2 regions of the Spirillospora sp. CA-108201 genome follow, and region 2 is predicted to be linked to the other one. Evidence: riboswitches for the same ligand, from Rfam matches in the RefSeq annotation. Region 2 holds a riboswitch; the other holds the start of a gene.
The links. A riboswitch is a leader RNA that binds a small molecule or an ion and turns the genes downstream of it on or off. The one in region 2 is predicted to bind glycine.

Region 1: linked by a shared signal. The riboswitch ahead of gcvT (glycine cleavage system aminomethyltransferase GcvT) and the one ahead of gcvP (aminomethyl-transferring glycine dehydrogenase) in region 2 are both predicted to bind glycine.

What each region holds. Positions count from the first base shown of each region.
Region 1 is NZ_JBNJNE010000001.1:7,767,671-7,776,465, reverse strand. It holds gene cds1 (L-cysteine desulfhydrase Cds1) at 1-168, shown strand, start outside; gene ACQEU6_RS37415 (M50 family metallopeptidase) at 158-1,456, opposite strand; gene ACQEU6_RS37410 (hypothetical protein) at 1,714-2,022, shown strand; glycine riboswitch at 2,359-2,454, shown strand; glycine riboswitch at 2,459-2,548, shown strand; gene gcvT (glycine cleavage system aminomethyltransferase GcvT) at 2,622-3,716, shown strand; gene gcvH (glycine cleavage system protein GcvH) at 3,790-4,179, shown strand; gene glyA (serine hydroxymethyltransferase) at 4,176-5,432, shown strand; gene ACQEU6_RS37390 (L-serine ammonia-lyase) at 5,488-6,861, shown strand; partial or broken gene ACQEU6_RS37385 (DUF1348 family protein) at 6,925-7,137, opposite strand; gene ACQEU6_RS37380 (hypothetical protein) at 7,165-7,476, shown strand; gene ACQEU6_RS37375 (SDR family NAD(P)-dependent oxidoreductase) at 7,512-8,261, shown strand; gene ACQEU6_RS37370 (MerR family transcriptional regulator) at 8,311-8,712, shown strand; gene ACQEU6_RS37365 (winged helix-turn-helix transcriptional regulator) at 8,757-8,795, opposite strand, start outside.
Region 2 is NZ_JBNJNE010000001.1:1,663,630-1,672,424, forward strand. It holds gene ACQEU6_RS08185 (tetratricopeptide repeat protein) at 1-164, opposite strand, end outside; gene gcvP (aminomethyl-transferring glycine dehydrogenase) at 673-3,540, opposite strand; glycine riboswitch at 3,599-3,710, opposite strand; glycine riboswitch at 3,711-3,805, opposite strand; gene ACQEU6_RS08195 (hypothetical protein) at 4,078-5,076, shown strand; gene ACQEU6_RS08200 (lysylphosphatidylglycerol synthase transmembrane domain-containing protein) at 5,076-6,551, shown strand; gene ACQEU6_RS08205 (MerR family transcriptional regulator) at 6,562-7,167, opposite strand; gene ACQEU6_RS08210 (bifunctional nuclease family protein) at 7,506-7,976, opposite strand; gene ftsR (transcriptional regulator FtsR) at 8,119-8,795, opposite strand, start outside.

The sequences.
Region 1 (8,795 bases), 6.1 Mb from region 2:
GGGGAGCGCGGCAGCGTCGTCACGCTCATCTGCGACGGCGCCGAGCGCTACGCGGGCACCTACGGGTCGGACGCGTGGCTGGCGGACCAGGGCCTCGACATCGGCCCCTACGTGGCCGCGCTGGACGGCTTCCTGAAGACCGGCGCGATGCCGGACGTCACCCCGTGACGCGGATCGGGTTGAACAGGTCGGCGTAGATCAGCAGGCCGCCCATGACGATCAGGACGACCGCCATCACGTACGTCACCGGCAGCGCCTTGGCGACGTCCACGTAGCCCGGGTCGGGCCTGCGGAAGATCCGGGCGAACGCCTTCTTGACCGCTTCCAGCAGCGCGCCGGCGATGTGCCCGCCGTCCAGCGGCAGCAGCGGGATGAGGTTGAACAGCCCGACCGCGAGGTTCAGCGAGCCGAGCAGCATCACGAAGAAGGAGACCTTCTGCGTGCCGGTGAAGTCGTCGGACGCGGCGACCTCGCCGCCGATCCGGCTGACGCCGACGACGCCGATCGGCCCGTTCGGGTCGCGCTCGTCGCCGCCGAAGGCCGCGTTCCACACGCCGACCATCTTCTGCGGCATCCGCACCAGCGCGCCGACGGTGCGCCCGGTCAGGTCGCCCATCGTGCTCGCGACCGCGCCCGGCCCCTGCCGCTCGATCGCGCTGGACGGCGTGATGCCGAGGAACCCGACGTTGACGACCTTTTCCTCGTCCTTGAGGTCGTACATCTGGTTGCGGGTGATGGGCACGTTCAGCCGCACGTCCCTGCCGTCCCGCCGGACGGTCATCGGGACGGTCCTGCCGCCGTCCTCGCGGATCAGCACCTGCAGCTGCCCGTAGTCGTCGATCTTCTTGCCGTCGAACGCCGTGATCCGGTCGCCGGCCTGGAGCCCGACCTGCCGCGCGGGCGTCGGCGCCGCGTTCGCCGGGCACGCGGCGACCTTGGCGCTGGCCGGCACCATGCACTCGGCCACCTCCTTGATCACCGGCTGCGGCTGGCTGGTGCCGATGCCCATCAGCAGGATCGCGAAGAACATCACCGACAGCAGCAGGTTCATCGCGGGCCCGCCGAACATGATGAGCAGCTTCTGCCACCACTTCTTGGCGTAGAACACGCGGTCGCCGTCGCCGGGCCCGACCTCCTCCAGCGAGGCCCCGCGCGCGGACTCGATCAGCCCCTGCCACGGCCCGGTGCTGATCCGCCGCACCTGCCCGGGCGCGTCGCCCTTGCGCGGCGGCAGCATGCCGATCATGCGGATGTAGCCGCCGAGCGGGATCCACTTGACGCCGTACTCGGTCTCGCCCTTGCGCCTCGACCACATGGTGGGCCCGAACCCGACCATGAACTGCGTGGTCCGCACCTTGAACAGCTTGGCGAAGGAGAAGTGCCCGAGCTCGTGCAGTGCGATGGAGACCAGCAGGCCGAAGAAGAGGATCAACGCTCCAGCCAGGTAGTAGACCATGCGGCGTGCCCTCCGGGTCCGTGCACCCCGCGAGCCCGGGGGTGATCTCCGACAACCAGTTCAGAGTACGTTACGGCCCGCGATCCGGTTGAGGCGAACGGAGAAGCGGCACACGCCTTAAGCCACTTTGATGCGCGGTGCTAACCCGGCCGCGCTTCCTTGGCACGAGAACCCGTATCCAAGGGGAGGGCCGACGCCGCATCATGGCCCCCACCCGCCCCACGGAGGTTCCCTTGAAGCGCGGTCACATAGCGGCAATGGCGCTGATCCTGCCCCTGGCCCTGGCCGGCTGCGACGACGGCAAGCCGGCGAGCGCGTCGTCACCCCAGGCCCCGACCGCCGCGACGACGGCCCCGTCCACCCCCAGGCCCGGCAGGACCACCGAGACGCCGCCGCTCCCCCCGGCCCAGTCGAAGGCGGTCAAGGCCTTCAACGACTGCATGCACAAGCAGGGCGTCCAGATGCCGACCCCCAACCCCACGAGAACCCCCGCCCCCGACGAACTGCAGAAAATCAGGGCGGCCCTGCAAACCTGCGTGAAGTCCATGTCCGCACCCCCCAACTGACAGCCTCCGCCAGCGCAGAGCCGAGCGCGGGACACCGCCACACGAACACGGAGCGCAACGGCCGGGACCAGCCGCATGCGGATGGACGGAAACAGGACCCCCAGCAGCAACCGTCTGACGAAGCCACCTCAGCCGCCGCCTAAGCCCCGTGACAACGCGGGGGCCGCGATCGCGTCCGAAGGCAGATCCGAGCGAAGCAAGGATCTGATCGCGAAGCGAGCCGCAAGGCGAGCCGGAGCGATGCAGCGATCGCACGCGTTTCCCCAGGGTCGAGGCCCCCAAGGCCTCGACCCTGGGGAAACGCAATGAACACTGCTAGCCTTCTGCGACAGCTGATGATCCCGTGCGGGAGAGTCCCTCGCAGCCGGTGGGGGGCGCCGAAGGAGCAAATCCTCCCCGGAACCTCTCAGGCCCACGGACCGCACGGGCCAGGCGACCTCTGGAAAGCGGGGACTCCTGTCCCCCGCCGAAGGTGAAAGCCCGCCGTGCCGCGGCGGGTGAAGCTCTCAGGCGCCGATGACAGAGGGGGAGGCACCGATACGCCCGGTGCGCGAGTGGGACGATGGACCATGCGCGCCCGTGACGAAGGAGCCGAGCCCATGTCCGCCGATCCGACCGCGAAGAAGACGCCGCTGCACGACGTCCATGAGGACCTCGGCGCGAACCTCGTCGACTTCGCCGGCCATCTGATGCCGCTGCGCTACGCGAGCGAGACCGCCGAGCACCGGGCGGTCCGCACGGGCGCGGGGCTGTTCGACCTGTCGCACATGGGGGAGATCTTCCTTTCGGGTCCGGGGGCGGGGGCGGCGCTGGACTTCGCGCTGGTCGGCAACCTGTCGCCGATGCCGGTGGGCAAGGCCCGCTACACGATGATCTGCGGGCCGGACGGCGGCGTCCTGGACGACCTGATCGTCTACCGGCTCGCGGACGAGACGTGGATGGTGGTGGCGAACGCCGCGAACGCGGCGGTGGTCCGGGAGGCGCTGGTCGAGCGGGCCGCGGGGTTCGAGGCCGCGGTGGACGACCGGTCCGGCTCCTACGCGCTGATCGCGCTGCAGGGCCCGCGTTCCCAGGGGATTCTCGAGGGGTTCACGGACGCGCCGCTGGCCGGTCTGAAGTACTACGCGATCCTGGCGGGGCGGGTCGCGGGCGTGGACGCGCTGGTCGCCCGCACGGGGTACACGGGCGAGGACGGGTTCGAGCTGTTCGTGGACGCGTCCGACGCGGTCCGGTTGTGGGGGGCGCTCGCCGCGGTGGAGGGGGTCGTCCCGGCGGGGCTGTCGGCTCGCGACACGCTGCGCCTGGAGGCGGGGATGCCGCTGTACGGGAACGAGTTGACGGCCGAGACGACGCCGTTCGAGGCGGGCCTCGGCCGGGTGGTCAAGCTGGACAAAGCTGTCGATTTCGTGGGGAAGTCGGCCCTGGCGGCTCAGGCGCAGACCCCGCCGGGCCGTAGGCTCGTGGGACTGGTCGCGCGGGGGCGTCGCGCGCCTCGCAAGGGGTACCAGGTCGTCACGTCCGGCGGCGCGCCGTGCGGAATCGTGACGAGCGGCGCCCCGTCGCCCACACTGGGCACGCCGATCGCGATGGCGTACCTCGACAGCGGCGTCGAGGAGGCCGGCCTCGCGGTGGACGTCCGCGGCCGGCGGGAGCCGGTGGACGTGGTGGCCCTGCCGTTCTACAAGCGTCCCTGATCTGCAAGCGTTCCTGAACAAGTTGTCCGGCGGTGTGGGGGCGCGCCCCCACGGTGGAAAGAGAGAAGTGATCGTGAGCGTTCCGGAGGAGCTCCGCTACAGCGAGGAGCACGAGTGGGTGTCGGGCCTCGGCGGCGAGGACGGCATCGTCACGGTCGGCATCACCGCGCACGCCGCCGACGCCCTCGGTGAGATCGTCTACATCGAGCTGCAGCCGTCGGAGGGCGACGCCGTCGAGGCGGGCGAGCCGTGCGGCGAGGTGGAGTCGACCAAGTCGGTCAGCGACCTCTACTCCCCCGTCAGCGGCGAGATCACCGCGATCAACAGCGCGGTGGTGGACGAGCCGAAGGTCATCAACGACGACCCGTACGGCGAGGGCTGGATCTTCAAGGTGCGGATCTCGCAGGAGCCGGGCGACCTGCTCGACTCCGCCGCCTACGACAAGCTGATCGAGGAATCATGAGCCTGAACGACTCCCTCGCGACGGCCGATCCGGAGGTCGCCGAGGCCGTCGCCGCGGAGCTGCGCCGCCAGCAGGGCACCCTGGAGATGATCGCGTCGGAGAACTTCGCGCCCGTCTCGGTGCTGGAGGCGCAGGGCTCGGTCCTGACGAACAAGTACGCCGAGGGGTACCCGGGCCGCCGGTACTACGGCGGCTGCGAGTTCGTGGACGTCACCGAGCAGCTCGCCATCGACCGGGCCAAGGCCCTGTTCGGCGCCGAGCACGCGAACGTCCAGCCGCACAGCGGCGCGCAGGCGAACACGGCGGTCTACTTCGCGCTGCTCCAGCACGGCGACACGATCCTCGGCCTCGACCTCGCGCACGGCGGGCACCTCACGCACGGGATGCGGCTCAACTATTCCGGCAAGGTGCTGAACGTGGTGCCGTACCACGTCCGCGCCGAGGACGGCCTGGTCGACATGGACGAGGTGGCCTCGCTCGCGGCCGAGCACCGGCCGAAGATGATCGTCGCGGGCTGGTCGGCGTACCCGCGGCAGCTCGACTTCGCGGCGTTCCGGCGGGTCGCCGACTCGGTCGGGGCGCTGCTCATGGTCGACATGGCGCACTTCGCGGGCCTGGTCGCGGCGGGGCTGCACCCCTCGCCCGTCCCGCACGCCGACATCGTGACGACCACGACGCACAAGACGCTCGGCGGCCCGCGCGGCGGGCTGATCCTCGCCCGCGAGGAGTACGGCAAGAAGATCAACTCCGCGGTGTTCCCCGGCATGCAGGGCGGCCCGCTGGAGCACGTGATCGCCGCCAAGGCCGTCGCCCTGAAGATCGCCGCGTCGGAGGAGTTCCGGGCCCGGCAGGCGGCGACCGTGGAAGGCGCGAAGCTGCTCGCCGAGCGCCTGCTCGCCGAGGACTCCGCCAAGGCCGGCGTCAGGGTGCTGACCGGCGGGACGGACGTCCACCTCGTGCTGGTCGACCTGGTGGACTCCGAGCTCACCGGCCGGGACGCCGAGGACCGCCTGCACGACATCGGCATCACGGTGAACCGCAACGCGGTGCCGAACGACCCGCGCCCGCCGATGGTCACCTCCGGCCTGCGGATCGGCACCCCGGCCCTCGCGACCCGCGGCTTCACCGCCGCGGACTTCGCCGAGGTCGCGGACGTGATCGCGCTCGCACTGCAGCCGTCCTTCGACCGGGACGCGCTCGCCGCCCGGGTGAAGGCGCTGGCCGACAGGCATCCCCTGTACCCGAACCTGTGACGTTCCGGCGCTCCCTCCCCTCGCGGGGAGGGAGCGCGGCCGCAACGAGGTAGCCATGGCCATCAGCGTTTTCGACCTTTTCAAGATCGGCATCGGTCCGTCGTCGTCCCACACGGGCGGGCCGATGGCCGCGGCGCACCGGTTCGCCCGGGGCCTGCGGCACGACGGCCTGCTGGAGAAGACCGCGTCCGTCACCGTGACCCTCTACGGGTCGCTCGGTCTCACCGGCAAGGGCCACGGCTCCGACAAGGCCGTCATCCTCGGCCTTGAGGGCGACAAGCCCGAGCTCGTGGACGTCGACCGGGTGGACGAGCGGCTCGCCGCCGTCCGCGAGCGCGGGGCCCTGCGCCTGTTCGGCGACCACGACGTGCCGTTCGTCGTCAACGAGCACCTGGTCTTCGAACGCAAGGTGTCGCTGCCCGGCCACCCCAACGGGATGCGCTTCACCGCCCTGGACGCCTCCGGCGAGGAGCTGCGCGCCAAGGTGTACTACTCGGTGGGCGGCGGCTTCATCCTGGACGAGAACGCCACCGGCGCCGACCGCATCAAGCCCGACGACACCGTCCTGCCGTACCCGTTCGACACGGCCGCCGAGCTGCTCGAACGCTGCCGGGAGACGGGCCTGTCGATCTCCGCGCTGATGCTGGAGAACGAGAAGGCGTTCGGCCGCGGCTCCGCGGAGATCCACGACGGCCTGCTCGAACTCTGGCAGGTCATGCGGGCCTGCGTCACCCGGGGCTGCACCCGCGAGGGCCTCCTGCCGGGCGGGCTCAAGGTGCGCCGCCGCGCCCCCCAGCTGCACCGCCAGCTCTCCGCCGAGAAGGCGTCCGACCCGCTCCACGCGATGGACTGGATCACCCTGTTCGCCCTCGCCGTCAACGAGGAGAACGCCGCGGGCGGGCGCATCGTCACCGCCCCGACGAACGGCGCCGCGGGCATCATCCCGGCTGTCCTGCACTACTACGACCGGTTCATCCCCGGCCGGGACGACGAGGGCGTCGTGCGGTTCCTGCTGACCGCCGGGGCGATCGGCGTGCTGTTCAAGCAGAACGCCTCCATCTCCGGCGCCGAGGTCGGCTGCCAGGGCGAGGTCGGCTCGGCCTGCTCGATGGCCGCCGCCGGGCTCACCGAGGTCCTCGGCGGCACGCCCGAGCAGGTGGAGAACGCCGCCGAGATCGGCATCGAGCACAATCTCGGCCTGACCTGCGATCCCGTCGGCGGCCTGGTCCAGGTCCCCTGTATCGAGCGCAACGCCGTCGGCGCCGTGAAGGCGATCAGCGCCGCCCGGATCTCCCTGCGCGGCGACGGCCGCCACTTCGTCTCTCTCGACAAGGCCATCAAGACCATGCGCGACACCGGCCGCGACATGCTCGACAAGTACAAGGAGACCTCCCGCGGCGGCCTCGCCGTCAACGTCATCGAGTGCTGAGCACCACGCTCGGGCCTGCGTCGGCAGGGTCGCCGGCCTCCGTCCTTCCGGGCGGCGGGGAGGTCAGCGGAGCGGGATGTCGAGGCCGTGCTCGTCTTCGGGGCGCGGGCCGTGGATGCGCCGGTCGGCCTCGCCGATCGCGACGTCGTCGATGCTCGCCTCCCGCCGCCGCATCAGGCCGCGCTCGTCGAACTCCCACAGCTCGTTGCCGTAGCTGCGCCACCACTGCCCGCCTGCGTCGTGCCACTCGTACTGGAACCGGACGGCCATGCGGTTCTCGCGGAGCCCGACCCCCGGCGGCGCGTGCTCGCCCTGTTCGACTGGCTCGGCGCGTGGTTCGCCGAGCCCGGCTTCCGCGGCTGCGCCTGGGTCAACGTCCACGGGGAGCTCGGCTCGTCCTCCCCGGCGGTCGCGGACGCGGTCCGCGCCCACAAGCAGGCCTTCCACGACCAGGTCGTCGCCCTGGTCTCCCCCGTCGACGCGTCCGCCGCCGAACCCGTCCACCTGCTCGCCGAGGGCGCCATCGTCCTCGCCGGCATCCACGGCGACCCCACCGCCGCCGACCGCGCCCGGACCGGCGCCCGGCTCCTCCTGGACAGGACCGGCCGGGTTTGACCCTGCCGTTGGCGGCAGGGTTCCAAGCTTGCGCCATGGAGACGAACTCACCGGACAGGGTCGTTCTGGTCACCGGCGCGGGAACCGGCATCGGACGCGCGACGGCGCGCATGTTCGCGGCCGAGGGGGCCCGGGTGGTGGCCGTCGGACGGCGACCCGGGCCGCTGGCCGAGACCGCGCGGGGCCGTCCCGGCATCGAGCCGCTCGCCGCCGACGTCACCGGCGACGGCGCCGCCGCCGAGATCGTGCGCAGGGTGACGGAGGCGCACGGACGGCTGGACGTGCTGGTCAACAACGCGGCGGTCGTCCGGAGCGGAACGCTGGAGGCCCTCGCTCCGGACTCGATCGCCCCGCAGCTCGCGACGAACCTGGTGGCGCCCGTCCTGCTGACCCAGGCGGCGCTGCCCGCGCTGGACGGCGGCGGGGTGGTCGTCAACGTCAGCACGTCCGTCGGGCAGCGGGGCTGGCCGGGAAACGCGTTCTACGCCGCCACGAAGTCGGCGCTGGAGACGCTCACCCGCGGCTGGGCGGTGGAGCTCGCGCCCCGCGGCATCCGGGTGGCCGCGGTGGCGCCCGGCGCGATCGCCACCCCGATCGGCGAGCACCAGGGCCTGTCCCCCGAGCGCCTGGCGGCGCTCCGGCGGTGGCAGATCGAGCACACCCCGCTCGGGCGCGTCGGGCGCCCCGAGGAGGTCGCGTGGGCGATCACGCGGCTGGCCTCGCCCGAAGCCGCGTTCGTCACCGGGGTCGTCCTCGCGGTGGACGGGGGCGCGGTGGTCGCCTGAGCGCCGGCGCACCCGGCGCCTGGTAGGACTGGGGGCGGAGGTGGTGGCGGTGCGGATCGGCGAGCTGGCGCGGATCACCGGGACGACGCCGCGCGCGCTGCGGCACTACGAGGAGGCGGGCCTGATCGCGTCCCGCCGGGCGGCGAACGGGTACCGGGTCTACGACGAGGGCGCGGCCGTCCGGGTCCGCAACATCCGCGAACTGCTCGCCGTCGGCCTCACCCTCGACGACGTGCGCGCCTTCTCCGTCTGCCTGGACGGCGACGTGGCGGCCTCGCCGCCGTCCGAGCGGGGCCTCCGGATAGCCCACGACCGCCTCGCCGTCCTCGACGCCCGCATCGCCGCCCAGACCGACGCCCGCGACCGCCTGGCCACCGCCCTGGCGCGGGCGGCCGAGGACCGTTCCGCACGGGCCCGCCGACGCGAATTTTCCGGCGAATCCGAGCGCTGACCGCTCCCCCGGCCGCGCGTTGCGGGCCGGGTCGGCGGGCAGGGTCAGGGGCGGGCGCCTCGGCCGGTCGGGGAGTGGGCGCC
Region 2 (8,795 bases):
GCCAGCCCGAGCGCCGCCCGCGCCCGGAAAGGGGTGTCGCCCAGCGCGAGCACCCTCTCGAACAGCAGCGCGGCCCGCTCCGCCTCACCGCTCTCGGCGAGGCCGCGGGCCTCGTCGCACAGTCGCGCCGCGTCGTCGGATACCGCGTCCGGAGACTCGATCATCGCTCTTCTGCCCTCTGGGGGTCGGGGTCCGCAAAGAGCGTAGCGATCCACCCCCCGCCCCGTCCCGCCCCGACACCCCGAAAACCGAACCATGATCACAAATCCATCGCCGGAGCCACCCGCGGCATCGCCGAACGCCCGATCCGCCAACCCGAACCAATGCGAGCGCCCGCCAACCCGCGCCCTCAGCGCGGGCGACACCCTCGCACCAAAGGCGACGCCCCCAACCGCAAGCGCCACAAGCCCTCGCGATCACCCGCGTCCGCAGGCACGCCCGGCAGCACCCACTACTGCAACGACCTCAGCCCGCTGGGCAACCCCGCGACAACCCGAGGCCCGCGATCGCGTCCGAAGGCAGGTTCGAGCTTGCGAGAACCTGATCGCGCAGCGAGCCCCTGGGCGAGCCGGAGCGATGCCAGCGATCGCCCGCAGTTCTCGACGATGGAGGGCCCCCAGGCCCGAAGAAGGAGGGCACTGCCATAGGCACAGCAGGAGGAGATAAAAGAATCTACTCGTACGCTTCGGGGGGCGGGCAGGAGCAGACGAGGTTGCGGTCGCCGTAGGCCTGGTCGATGCGACGGACGGGCGGCCAGTACTTGTTCTCCCGGAGGGACGGGAGGGGGTAGGCGGCCTCCTCGCGGGTGTAGGCGTGCTTCCAGTCGTCGGAGACGAGGCAGGCGGCGGTGTGGGGGGCGTTCTTGAGGGGGTTGTCCTCGGCGTCGTAGCCTCCGTCGGCGACGCGCTGGATCTCCCGGCGGATCTCGATCATGGCTTCGCAGAACCGGTCGAGCTCGGCGAGGTCCTCGGACTCGGTGGGCTCGATCATCAGGGTGCCGGCGACGGGGAACGACAGGGTCGGGGCGTGGAAGCCGTAGTCGATGAGGCGCTTGGCGACGTCCTCGGCGGTGATCCCCGTCTCCTTGGTGATCTTGCGGAGGTCGGCGATGCACTCGTGCGCAACGAGGCCGTCGCGGCCGGTGTAGAGGATCGGGTAGTGCGGGGCGAGGCGGGCGGCGAGGTAGTTGGCGCCGATGATGGCGCCCTCGGTGGCGGCGCGCAGGCCGTCCGGGCCCATCATCGCGATGTAGGCCCAGGAGATCGGCAGAATGCCCGCCGATCCCCACGGGGCGGCGGAGATCGGGCCGACGCCGGTGCCGGGGCCGGCCTCCTCGCGGAGCGGGTGGTTGGGCAGGAACGGGGCCAGGTGCTCGCGGACGCCGATCGGGCCGACGCCGGGGCCGCCGCCGCCGTGCGGGATGCAGAACGTCTTGTGCAGGTTGAGGTGGGAGACGTCCGACCCGAACTCGCCGGGGCGGGCCAGGCCGACGAGCGCGTTGAGGTTGGCGCCGTCGACGTAGACCTGGCCGCCGGCGTCGTGCACGGCCGCGCAGACCTCGGTGATCGTCTCCTCGAAGACGCCGTGCGTGGACGGGTAGGTCACCATGATCGCCGCGAGCCGGTCGCCGTGCTCGCCGAGCTTGGCGCGCAGGTCGCCGAGGTCGACGTTGCCGCCCTCGTCGCACTTCACGACGACGACCCGCATCCCGGCCATGACGGCGCTGGCGGCGTTGGTGCCGTGCGCCGAGGACGGGATCAGGCAGACGTCGCGGTGCTCCTCGCCGCGGGAGGCGTGGTAGCCGCGGATGGCGAGCAGCCCGGCCAGTTCGCCCTGGGAGCCGGCGTTCGGCTGGACGGAGACCTTCGCGTACCCGGTGATCTCGGCGAGGAAGCCCTCCAGCTCGCCGATCAGCTCGACGTAGCCGGCGGCCTGGTCGAGCGGCGCGAACGGGTGGAGGTCCGCGAACTGCGGCCAGGTGATCGGCTCCATCTCGGCGGTCGCGTTCAGCTTCATCGTGCAGGAGCCGAGCGGGATCATGGAGCGGTCGAGCGCGATGTCCTTGTCCTGGAGCCTGCGCAGGTAGCGCAGCATCGCGGTCTCGGAGCGGTGCGCGTGGAAGACGGGGTGGGTCAGGTAGGGGCTCTCGCGGCGCAGGGCGTCCGGGAACGCCTCGGGGACCTCGCCGGGCACGGCGGCGCCGAACGCCTCCAGCACGGCCGCGACGTGCTCGGGCCGCGTCGTCTCGTCGCAGGCGGCCGCGACGTGGTCGGGCCCGTCCGGGCGCAGGTTGATCCCGCGCTCGCGGGCGGCCTCGACGACCGCGGCGGCGCGGCCGGGCACGCGGGCCAGGACGGTGTCGAAGAACGAGTCGTGCACGACCTCGACGCCGGCGGCGCGCAGCCCCGCGGCGATCTCGGCGGCGCGGCGGTGCGTCCGCTGCGCGATCGCCGCCAGCCCCTCGGGGCCGTGGTAGACGGCGTACATGCTCGCCATCACGGCGAGCAGGACCTGGGCGGTGCAGATGTTGCTGGTGGCCTTCTCGCGGCGGATGTGCTGCTCGCGGGTCTGCAGCGCCAGCCGGTAGGCGGTGGCGCCGTCGGCGTCGACGGACACGCCGACGAGCCGTCCGGGGAGCTGGCGCTGGATGCCCTCACCGACCGCCATGTAGCCGGCGTGCGGGCCGCCGAACCCGTAGGGGACGCCGAACCGCTGCGCGGAGCCCACCGCGATGTCGGCGCCGCACTCGCCCGGGGGGCGCAGCAGCGTCAGCGCGAGCAGGTCGGCGGCGACGACGGCCTTGGCACCGCGCTCGTGGGCCTGCGCGATGACCGGCTCCAGGTCGCGGACGGCGCCGGACGCGCCGGGGTACTGCAGCAGCACGCCGAAGAAGTCGCCGGCGGGGAGGCCGCCGGACAGGTCGGCGATGACGACCTCGATGCCGAGCGGGATCGCGCGGGTCCGGACGACCTCGATCGTCTGCGGGAGGGTGTCGATGTCGACGAGGAACGTCCCGGGCTCCCTGCGCCTGGAGACGCGGTGGGCGAGGGCCATGGCCTCGGCGGCGGCGGTGCCCTCGTCCAGCATGGAGGCGTTGGCGACGGGCAGTCCGGTCAGGTCGCCCACGACCGTCTGGAAGTTCAGCAGGGCTTCGAGGCGCCCCTGGGAGATCTCGGGCTGGTAGGGCGTGTAGGCGGTGTACCAGCCCGGGTTCTCCAGCACGTTCCTCATGATCACCCCGGGCGTGGTCGTCCCGTGGTAGCCGAGCCCGATCATGGACGTGAGGACGGTGCTGCGGGACGCCAGCTCGCGGAGCCGGTCCAGCGCGGCGGTCTCGCTCAGCGCGGGCGGCAGGTCCAGGGGCCGGGACGTGCGGATCGCGGCGGGGACCGCCCTGTCGATCAGAGCCTCGGCGCCGGAGTAGCCGATGGCGGCCAGCATCCTCGCCTGGTCGTCCGGCGAAGGGCCGATGTGCCGGTCGGCGAACGCCGTCCGGGGGTGCTGCGGCGCGGCCACAGGGGCGAAGAACTGGGCGGTCATGGAGGGCCTCCTGGCTGCTGCGGTCGCTCAGGTGCGCCGCCGGCGCGGCCGGCGGCCGGTCTCCCCCTCTGTCATCGGCACCTGAGAGCTTCACCCGCGCGGCGGGGTTTCCCCTTCGGTGAGCCGCCCCTCCCCGCGCGCGGGGACCGACGCCTGCTTTCCAGAGGTGCCTCGCCCGCACGGTCCTTTTGCCTGAGAGGTTCCGGGGAGGTTGCTCCTTCGGCGCCCCACGCTGGCGGCGTGGGGTCTCTCCCGCACAGGGTCGACGGCATGTCCTAGGTCGAACCCTACCCAAAGGTGCGTCCGCGACGTCGTTCCGGCCCGCCGCAAGAGGCCCCGCCCTCCGTCGCCGGCGCTGTACCGGCGAGTACCATGTGCTGACTCACCTGGGCCGCGACGGTCCCGGACCGCACGGGGGGCGGGCGGATGAGGCTGCGGGATGGACGCGCGTCCCGGGGGCGGCCCCGCGACTCGACGGCGCGCCGCCGGGTCTGGGACGCTGATCACGATGGCGGATGGTCAGGGCGGCGGTACGGCGTGACACAGACCCACGACGACGCGGTGCGCCCGGTGCAGGGTGCGGCCGCGGGCGCGACGGTCGACGAGCCCGCGCAGCCGTACCGGATCCGCCGGTCCTCCGACGCCATCCGGTTCGCGGCGTCCGTGGTGGGGCTGGCGGCGGTGATGCTGCTGGTGTCGATCGCGCAGCAGACGACCCACGGCCTGCAGACCGACATCGCGCAGGGCACCGCGCACGCGCCGCGGCTGCTGCTGACGCTGGCGACGCTGGTGTCCAGCTTCGGGGTGCTGGCCGTGCCGGTCGCGTTCGCGATCGAGCGGCTGTTCCACAAGGACGGCATGCGCGTGGCCGTCGCGCTGCTGGCGGCGATGATCGCCTTCGGGATCACGGTGGGCCTGGACGACCTGGTGGTGCGGGCCGCGCCGGGCGGCGTGCTCGACTCGCTGATCTGGGGCGGCACCGAGACCGCGCCGGTGCACACCGACATCGCCCCGGTGATCGCGTTCGTCAGCGCGGTCGGGATGGCGGGCCGCGCCCGCTGGCAGGCCGCGACCTGGACCATGATCGGGCTGGCTGCGCTGACGGGGCTGACCGCGTCCTACGCCTCCGTCGCCGCGCTGGCGGCCACCTACCTGCTCGGCCGCGCCATCGGCCACGGCGCCCTCTACGCGGTCGGGACGCCGAACCCGCGCCCGCCGGGCGCGGCCGTGGTGGCCGCGCTCGAACGGCTCGGGCTGCGCCCGCTGCGGGGGCGCGCCTGGACGGCACGCACGACGCCGACGAGACCCGCCGCTACGGCGTCGCCCTCGCCCCCTCCCCGCGCGGCGCGTACGGCGCCCGGCTCCCGGCGGGACGGGAGCCGCACGGCGACTGGGACGTGGAGGTCCGCGTCCTGGACCGCGACCAGCAGTCCGCCGGCCTGCTCTACCGCGTCTGGCGGCTGCTGCGGCTGCGCGGGGCGACGACGGGGCGGACGCTGCGGTCGCTGCGCCGGTCCCTGGAGCTGGAGTCGCTGATGGCGTACGCGGTGGACGCCGCGGGCGCCCGGACGCCGCGGCTCGTCGGCACCTGCGAGGCCGGCACCGAGGCGGCGCTGCTGGCCTACGAGCACGTCCCGGGGCGGCGGCTCGGGGACGTCCCCGGCGAGGAGATCACCGACGAGCTGCTGACGGACGTGTGGCGGCAGTTCCGGTCGCTGCAGGCGGGTCGGCTCGCGCACCGGAGACTGGAGGGCGAGGCGGTCCTCGTCGGCGACGACGGCCTCGCCTACCTCACCGACCTGCGGTCCGGGGAGACGGCGGCCGGCGACCTGGCGCTGCGCCTGGACCTCGCGCAGCTGCTCACGACGCTGGCACTGCGCACGGGGCCGGAACGGGCGGTGCGGACGGCGGCGCCGGTGCTGGGCGAGGAGGCCCTCGGCGGGGCGGTGCCGCTGCTCCAGCGGGTGGCGCTGTCGCGGGCGACCCGCACCGCGCTGCGGCACAACAAGGACCTGCTCACCCGCATCCGGGAGCAGATCGTCCGGCTGAAGCCGGAGACGGAGGCGCCGCCGGCCAGGCTGGAGCGGTTCCAGCCGCGGACCATCGTCAGCATCGTGGCGCTGTCGGTCGCGGCGTACATCGTCATCCCGCAGGTGACGAGCCTGGACATCGGCCACCTGGCGGCCACGGCGAGCTGGCACTGGGTGGCGGCGGCGCTGGGGGCCGCGGCGCTCACCTACGTGGCCGCCGCGTTCATGCTGATGGGGTTCGTCCCCGAACGGCTGCCGCTGGGGCGGACGGTCCTGGCGCAGCTGGCCGCGTCGTTCGTGAAGCTGGTCGCGCCGGCGGCCGTCGGCGGCGTCGCCGTCAACACGCGCTACCTGCAGCGCTCGGGCGTCCGGCCCGCCCTCGCCGTCGCGAGCGTGGGCGCGTCCCAGCTCGTGGGGCTGGTCACCCACATCCTGCTGCTGGTGCTGTTCGGGTTCCTGACCGGTTCGACGGCGAAGGCGACGCACGACCTCGCCCCGTCCCGGACGATCGTGCTCGCGGTGCTCGGGCTGGGGCTGCTGGCGGGGCTCGCGCTGACGGTGCCGCGGGTGCGGCGGGTGGTCGCCTCGCGGCTGCGGGCCATGTTCTCGGGCGTGGTTCCGCGCCTGGTGGACGTCCTGCAGTCGCCGCGGAAGCTGTCCACCGGCATGGGCGGCACCCTGCTGCTGACGCTGGCGTTCACGCTGTGCCTCGACGCGTCGATCCGGGCGTTCGGCGGTTCGCTGCCGTGGACGACGGTGGTGCTGGTGTTCCTGACCGCGAACGCGGTCGGGTCGGCGGCGCCGACGCCGGGCGGGCTCGGGGCCGTGGAGGGCGCCCTCACGCTGGCGTTGACGATCTCGGGGCTGACGGCGGAGACGGCCACGTCGGCGGTGCTGCTCTACCGGCTCCTGACGCTGTGGCTGCCGGTCCTGCCGGGATGGGGGGCGTTCGCCTTCCTGCAGCGCAAAGAAGCGCTCTGAGGCGTCGGCCTCAGCCGGTGCGGCGGGCGCGCCGCCGGTCGGCCAGTTCGTCGTGGTGGTGTCCGGAGGGGTCGTCGTCGCCGGTGGAGGCGCGTTCAGCGGGCAGTTCCGCCAGACTGCCCTCCACCTCCTGCCACACCCGCCCGAGCGCGATGCCGAACACGCCCTGCCCGCCCTGGAGGAGGTCGACGACCTCGTCGGGAGAGGTGCACTCGTAGACGCTGACGCCGTCGCTCATGAGGGTGATCTGGGCGAGGTCCTGGACGCCGCGGTCGCGCAGGTGGGAGACGGCCGTGCGTATCTGCTGCAGCGAGACGCCGGTGTCCAGGAGCCGCTTGACGACCTTCAGGACCAGGACGTCGCGGAAGCTGTACAGCCGCTGGCTGCCCGATCCCTGCGCCGACCGCACGCTGGGCTCCACCAGCTTGGTGCGGGCCCAGTAGTCGAGTTGCCGATAGGTGATCCCCGCCGCGGCGCACGCCGTCGGGCCGCGGTAGCCGACGTCCTCCGGCGGCGCCGACACCTGGGTGTCGAAGAGCAGGCCCTGCTCTCCGGCACGGCGGGACGCCACGCGCCTGTCGGGGGTCGCCTTGCCCTCGCCGCTGCTCACCGCCACGCGGACCTCCGGCTTCTATCATCCCGCGGCGGCTCGTCAAGGGGGTTTGACGAATTACACCACGGGTGTTCCACCAGCACGGTAGGTGCCGGTCAGGGTGTGGTCAACGTTCATCGTCGGCGCGTCGCATGCCCGGATGAACCGGCTTCACGTGGGCAAACTGCGCACCTTCGCCACCCACGCAGTCCATACCCCGATGGTTCCCCCGCAAAAACCGCCAGGTCCGGCGCAATGGGCGACCATTCGCCCCATGGCATGAACTCGCACTCCAGAGTGACATACACCACGGCACCACCCACCCATCCGCAGGCGGGCGCGCGGGCAGGAGGGCAGAACAGCTAGCCGGCGCGGCCGAAGTCCTCCGGGGAGATCGTGTCGAGGAACTCGCGGAACTTCTCGACCTCGTCCTCCTGCTCGTCGGGGATGGCGACGCCGGCCTCCTCCAGGACGTCCTCGCTGGCGAAGATCGTGGCGCCGGTGCGCAGCGCGAGGGCGATGGAGTCGGACGGGCGCGCGCTCACCTCGACGCCGTTGGAGAAGACGAGGTCGGCGAAGAAGATCCCTTCGCGCAGCGCGGTGATGTTGACGGTGCGGAGCTGGACGCTCAGCGCGTCCAGCACGTCGCGGAACAGGTCGTGGGTGAGGGGCCGGGCGGGCAGCACCCCCTGCTGGGCGAAGGCGATCGCGGTCGCTTCGACCGCCCCGATCCAGATGGGCAGGTAGCGATCGCCCTCTGTCTCCTTCAACAGGACGATCGGCTGATTGGAGGGCATCTCGACCCGGACGCCGACGACCTCCATCTGCTTCACTGCGGCTCCCTGCTGGTTCTCGCTGTCTCGATCACCACGTGCAGCGGATCGATTCCTGACCGAACCATGTAGCCAACGTACACCCAGGCTCGGACAGCTCGCGGCGCACGGGGGGCGGCAAAATCCTCCACCGGCCGCGTGATCAGTGGTCGAGGCTCTCGCGCAGACCCGCGGCGACCAGCGCGGCGTGCAGCCGCACCGACAGCGCGGCGATCTCCCGCGCGGTCTCGGCCGCCTGCTCGTGCGCGCCGCTGCTGCGGCGGCGCAGCTGCGGCGCGACCATCTGCTCGATCAGGCCGACCTGCCGGTCGGCGGCGGCCTTGACGGCGCGCAGGTGCCGGACCTCGAAGCCGAACTCGCCGAGCGCGGCGGCCACGCGCGCGATGTTCAGCGCCTCGCCCTCGTAGTGGGCGCCGGTCCGGCGGACGAGGCCGTACTCCTCCAGGCGGGCGAGAAGGGCCTCGTCGATCCCGGCGCCGTCCAGGAGCTGGCGGCGCGTGAGCCGCACGGCGGGGTCCGGAGCGGTCGTGTCGGCGGCCACGAGCGTGCGCGGGCGCCGGCGGTCGGGCTCGGGCGGGCCGGTCCGGCGCGCGCCGAGCGGCGGGGCGCTCTCACCCCGGTCGCGCGCCTCCAGGTGCTGCCTGATGACGCGAAGCGGCATGTAGTGGTCGCGCTGCGCGGTGAGGACGTACCGCAGCCGCTCGACGTCGGCCTCGCCGAACTTGCGGTAACCGGAGGGGCTGCGCTCCGGTTCGACGAGTCCCTCGGACTCCAGGAAGCGGATCTTGGAGATGGTGATGTCGGGGAACTCGGGCCTGA